2 regions of the Carnobacterium funditum DSM 5970 genome follow, and region 2 is predicted to be linked to the other one. Evidence: riboswitches for the same ligand, from Rfam matches in the RefSeq annotation. Region 2 holds a riboswitch; the other holds the start of a gene.
What was found. Region 2 has a riboswitch for FMN ahead of BR44_RS01515 (ECF transporter S component). Riboswitches for the same ligand answer to the same signal wherever they lie in the genome.
Positions count from the first base shown of each region.

Region 1: it holds a riboswitch for FMN, as region 2 does, so the genes downstream of both, ribD (bifunctional diaminohydroxyphosphoribosylaminopyrimidine deaminase/5-amino-6-(5-phosphoribosylamino)uracil reductase RibD) here and BR44_RS01515 (ECF transporter S component) in region 2, are expected to answer to the same signal.

Region 1 is NZ_JQLL01000001.1:23,386-26,584, reverse strand. It holds gene BR44_RS00115 (riboflavin synthase) at 1-340, opposite strand, end outside; gene ribD (bifunctional diaminohydroxyphosphoribosylaminopyrimidine deaminase/5-amino-6-(5-phosphoribosylamino)uracil reductase RibD) at 368-1,456, opposite strand; FMN riboswitch at 1,596-1,710, opposite strand; FMN riboswitch at 1,862-1,976, opposite strand; gene BR44_RS00105 (RidA family protein) at 2,170-2,553, opposite strand; gene BR44_RS00100 (D-serine ammonia-lyase) at 2,663-3,199, opposite strand, start outside.
Region 2 is NZ_JQLL01000001.1:345,820-349,018, forward strand. It holds gene BR44_RS01510 (sensor histidine kinase) at 1-1,276, shown strand, start outside; FMN riboswitch at 1,347-1,469, shown strand; gene BR44_RS01515 (ECF transporter S component) at 1,607-2,212, shown strand; gene BR44_RS01520 (YpbB family protein) at 2,336-3,199, shown strand, end outside.

The sequences.
Region 1 (3,199 bases), 320 kb from region 2:
CACGCCTGAATTCCTTTATCTTTCCTATTCCATCAATGTGACCATTGACAATATGCCCACCAAGACGTGTCTCAAGGCTTAGTGCCCGTTCTAAATTAACGTAGCTTCCAGAAATCAATTCCCCAATATTCGTCCTTTTCAAAGACTCCGACATAACGTCTGCTTCAAAAGAATCTTTTTCTATTTTCGTCACTGTCAAACAAATTCCATTAGTCGAGATACTATCTCCAATACGTGTTCCTTGCAACACTTTTTGACCTTTTATTTTAAGAACTGAACTCTTTTCACCTTTTTTGATTGATTTGATTGTTCCTATCTCTTCAATAATTCCAGTAAACATCTATTCCCTCCGATCGATTGCTTTTCTTTATTTATCAATATATCCTTCTACAAAAAGATCCTCACCTACCATCACCGTTTTTAGTCGCTTTATTTGAAAAGCACTTTTTAACGACAAAACGCCTTCTCCTTCAACAGCAGTTTTAGCATTTTTTCCTCCGATGATTTTTGGTGAAATATAGACTTGTACTTTGTCGACAATGCCTTCTTTTAAAGCTGAAAAATTCAAAGTAGCTCCACCTTCTAATAGAATACTATCGATACCCCTAGCGCCTAATCTCCTCATTAATTCACGCAAATTAACTCTTCCAAATTGCTCTTTGGTCACAATAACTTCAATACCCATTTTCTTTAACGTTTTCAGTTTTTCTCTACTAGCTCTTTTAGTCGTTGCGATAATTGTTTTAGCTTTATCCTGATAATGTAAAACAGTAGATACCATTGGAATTCTTAGTTGACTATCCACAACAATTCTAATAGGATTTTTGCTATTTGGCGTTCTAGAAGTTAATTGTGGGTTATCTCTGATGATGGTTTCAATGCCTACCATAATTCCAGCTAATTCATGTCGTAAGCCATGAACCTGTTCTCTAGCTGTTCTACTAGAAATCCACTGAGATTCACCCGTTACTGTCGCCGTTTTGCCGTCTAGTGACATCGCACTCTTCATCACCACAAAAGGTTCTTTAGTGACAATGTATTTTATAAAAACCTCATTCAATTGTTGGATTTCTACTTCTAACACACCGGTAATAACTTCAATGCCGTTGTTACGTAGCCTTTCAATTCCTTTTCCAGCAACTAATGGATTTGGATCGGTTATTCCAATAACGACTCGTTTGATGTTTTTTTCTATTAATAAGTCAGAACAGGGAGGGGTTTTACCAAAATGTGAACAGGGTTCTAATGTGACATATAAAGTTGCCCCTGAAACGCATTCGCTTGCTGATGCAATAGCCTTTACTTCTGCGTGTGGTTGACCATATTCCTCGTGGTATCCTTGTCCAATAACTCTTCCAGCTTTAACAATCACAGCACCCACTAAAGGATTTGGTGCCGTCCACCCTTTGCCTTTTCTTGCTAACTCTAATGCCATCCTCATATAAAATTCATCCACTGTTCTCACTCCATTCAAAAATAAAATCAAAAATAAAAAACCCAAGGAATTTTTCCTCAGGGTTTTGTCGTTTTTCGAATACAGAGATCAGCAAATAAGACCGCATACTATGTATTCGGTTGCTTTTGAACTCTTTAAACGCTGTCTTCTCTCATCCAGACTATAACTGTCGGCTTCGGAATCTAACCGAATCTGCCTTGCGGCTCGTGGGCTTTACCACCGGTAGGGATTTACGCCCTGCCCTGAAGACTATTCTATTTTTAAAACAGTACACAAAAAAGCCCTAGATTTTACATCCAGGGCTTTACTTACAGTCAAATAAGACTATTCTAACATTGCTTTATAAACTCATGATTTCTATTCACCCTAAATAAGATTAAAGTTATCGTAGTTTTTTTGCAATCACTTTGTCTTCTCTCATCCAGACTATAACTGTCGGCTTCGGAATCTAACCGAATCTGCCTTACGGCTCGTGGGCTTTACCACCGGTAGGGACTTGCACCCTGCCCTGAAGACTATTTTATTTTTATACTGTTTAGATTATACCGAAATACTGTAGATGTCAATCTATTTTGTAAACTTACCTTTCTATTGCGATTAAGATAAATAGACTGTCAACTTTATTTTTTAGTATTAAGCAGCTCTATCCTATTGCTAAGACTAATTTAGGCCATCATGTGTATTGCCCATCTAACCAAACTACTCTTCTTACTTTACTTCTTTAAAACAGCAACTACTTCAATTTCGCATAACCCTTTTAACGGAAGTTCTTGTACTGCAAAACAAGTCCGAGCTGGCTTATGTCCACCGAATTGTTCGCCATAAGCTTCATTAAATGCCTGGAAATGTTCCATTGTAGATAAATAACAAGTTGTCTTGACGACCTGTTGTAAAGACGAACCCGCAGTTTCCAAAACAGCGGAAAGATTCTTTATTGCTTGTTCTGTTTGTTCTTTGATATTATCTCCAATTAGCTTACCTGTTGTTGGGTCTACTCCTAGTTGACCCGCTGGGAAAATAAAGTCTCCAGCTTTAATAACCTGTGAATATGGGCCAATCGGTTCTGGTGCATTGTTTGTATGAATCGTCTCTAACATGTTCATTCCTCCTATGAATTCTTTACTCTAATAAGAGAAAGTTTTTTAAATTCCATCTTAAAAATGAGTCTATTGATTCATAACAACTCATTCCATTTTTTCTAATGTATTATTCTGCTTTTTTGCCTTTTTTATAGAAAATATCCATATCCTCTTTAGGAACCATACTTCCACCTGTTGCCCATGAAATATGTGTCGCATTTGTCATCTTATCGACTAAGTTGTTGACTTTCAAATATTCTTGCCCCGCTTGTGACTGCAACAAACGGATGGATCCGGGTAAACCAGCAATTGCAGCTGGCTCTAAATAGATCTCCTCTTGATCAATTAAAGCAGTCAGTAATTTATATGTTTCGTTATCATCTATCGTATATGATCCACTGAAGAAATTTTCTAATACTTTAGCAACAAAACCTGATGTACGTGGAACAGCTAAACCATCAGCAACTGTTAACCCATCTAAACCAATATCTTTAACGGATATTTCATTGTATTTACCAGTAATTAAGCCAACGAGCATCGAAGGAACATGTGTTGGTTCAGCAAAGAAACAATGAACGTTATCCCCATAAATCTGTTTCAAACCAAATGTAACGCCACCTGGAGATCCACCAATGCCACAAGGCAAGTACACAAATAACGGATG
Region 2 (3,199 bases):
TGGACTATTAGCTGTACTATTTTTTTATTATTTACAAAAATATCTAGGCAAACCTTTAAATGAGTTAAGAGATATTACCTTTGATTATGCAAAGAATGACTTCACTCAAAAAGCTGCAGTTAATTATAAAGATGAGTTATCACAATTAGCTTTAGCCATGAACAAGATGAGGAAATCTTTAGAGACAACGGGAACAGCGACAAGACAAGAAAAAGAATTATTAGAAAACATCGTTGCATCCATTTCAACTGGAATACTGTACTACAATCAAGACAAAACACTCTTGATGTCTAATCCTTTAGGAGAAGAATTCTTGCGCAATTGGTATACTTCACAAAATATCGAAGAATATCAATTGCCAGAATTTTTGGAAACTAAAATTGATGAAGTTATCAAAGAATCTGAAAAAGTTGTTCATGATACAGTGGTAAACGATTTTTATTTTCAACTATCATTTGTGCCTTTATTTGATGAAGACATGAAAAATGTACGTGGTGTTTTAGTTTCGTTGAAAGATTTGACAAAAGAAAGACGCTTGGATAAAATGAGAGTTGATTTTATTAATAATATTTCTCATGAATTACGAACACCTTTGGTTATGATTCAAGGTTATAGTGAAGCTATTATTGACGATATAGCTGAAACTACTGAGGAAAAACACGAAATGGCGGGCATCATTAGTGATGAAACAAAACGAATGAATCGTCTTGTTAATGAGATGCTTGATTTGTCTCGGATGGAAGCTGGTTATATTGATTTGATTATTGAAGATGTTAAGTTAGAAGATTTTTTGAAAAATGTTCTATCCCGCTTTAAAAGAATCGCTAAAAAAAGCAATGTGCAATTATCATTGAAAATTGATCCAGATATTCAATCTTATCCGATGGATACAGATAGAATGACTCAAGTGTTTGTCAATTTGATTCATAATGCTATTTATCATACTTCAACGACCCATCGAGAAGATGCGAAGGTAGAAATTCGAATTCAGCTAGATAAAATCATAGATGAAATTCAAATGGATGTCGTTGATAACGGTCCAGGTATTTTAGAGGAAGATATTCCTTATATTTTTGATCGATTTTATAAAGCGGATAAATCTCGTGTAAGCAATAAATCTAATAGTGTTGGAACCGGAATCGGATTGTCAATAGTCAAGAACATTGTCGAAGAGCACGGTGGATATATTGAAGTCACTAGTTTGCTGAATGAAAGAACTACTTTTAGGATTCACTTCCCGTATTTAGAGAATGCAAAAGATGCTAAGGAATTGTAAGAGAACTTGCAAATAAAACTGAAATAGCTTATACTAAATTTGTACATTAGATGTACTAATAAAATAGACGATTCGTCTTCAGGGGCAGGGTGTAATTCCCGACCGGTGGTATAGTCCACGAACCAGATAGCATTTCTGGTTGAACTGGTTTAATTCCAGTACCGACAGTAAAGTCTGGATAAAGAAGATGGGGCTTATTTGAATATGATACTGTTCATATGCTCTGTTTAATTTTTCTGAAGAGAAATTAGACGAGCGTATTTTTTTATGGTGTTTTTTTTAGTAAGCTCAAGAATGCTCAAGCTGATGAATCCTTTTAGGAGGATTTTTATGCAAAATTATAATACAAGAAAATTAGTTGGGGTTTCCATGCTTGCTGCGGTTGCGTTCGTACTAATGTTTTTTGCTTTTCCAATTATACCGGGAGTTACTTTTCTGAAAATTGATTTCAGTGATATCCCTGTCTTGCTAGGTATGTTTTTATATGGACCGGTAGCAGGAATAGCAGTAGCTGTAATTCGAACGATTCTTCACTATGTGCAAACAGGAGGAGACGCAGGGTATCCAATAGGGGATATAGCTAGTTTAATAGCCACTGTAGCTTATTCTTTACCTATTTACTACGTTATGAGAAATAAGACGGAAAGCGCTAAGAATGTTCTATTGGCTAATGTTTTAGGTACAGTATCATTGACCACAATACTATCCGTGTTAAATGCTTATGTGCTCATTCCACTTTATTTTTTAGTACTGAATTTCAGTGTCGGACCCATACAAAAATATATTTTTTACGGCGTCATTCCTTTTAATTTAATTAAAGGAATTGTAGTCAGTACAGTTTTCATCGCTTTATATAAAAAGTTGAAACCTTGGATAATACAAAATCAACTTATTGAACTAACTTATTCCAAATATACAACAACAGAAAAAAAATAAATAAAAAATGATTTCGTGAATCTTACGAAATCATTTTTTATTTATTTTTTAAAGAATTTCTATCTATTTTTTGGTATATTAATCTTATACCACGAATGGAAAATAAGAAGGAGTTGTGCTGTTGTGGAAAGTTTATCATATCTTGATTATTTTTATTTATCTTTATTTTCACAAGCCCACTCAAAAAAATCTTCTACGATTTATCATATACTTACCGGTAAAAAAACAGCTTCTATTCTTTATAGTGCTGAAAAATACCAATTAACTCATTTTTTCTCCTTATTTCCAAAATTAAATCGAGTTGAATTTAATAATAGCATAAAAAAAATGACTAATTTGAACTATCTTTTATTATCAGAAGAAAAAGAAGACTATTATTTATCAACTAGCGGGGAAAAGAATTATTACGATTATTTTGTCGATCATTATTATCCTAAACAGTTAAATCAGCTACAAAATGGACTCGCTCTTATCCATTTTTGGCGTACGCTTACATTAGTTACACAGGTTCTTTCTGAAATTAGGTATAAAAACAAACATTATGTACCGATAGAAAAAGAATGGGAAAAACAAATTTGGCTCAAAAAATGGCTCAAAAAAAATGGCGAAAATAAACAAGAATTAGCTATAGAATTTGGAAAAGAGTGGATTCTAATTTTGGATAAACTACCTTTATTAAATGCAGAAATAGTAGCAGTTAATCTATCTGGTCATGAGAATACTGGTAAGACTCAAAAACAACAAGCAGAAAAGTATAAGAAAGAGTCTGTTGAAGTCAATTTACTATTGTTAGATTCTCTAGCTTTGATTGGAAAAATAATGAAGCAACATCAAGAAAAAATGCCTTTGTTTTTTTCTATTTACAAAGAAATGCTTCACACTTATGATGGAACCACAAAAAGTACAGCGATTACTAGACAGTATCTATCAAAGGGTTATTCGCTTGAAAAAATTGCAAAGCTTCGTCAACTTAAATCAAGTACGGTT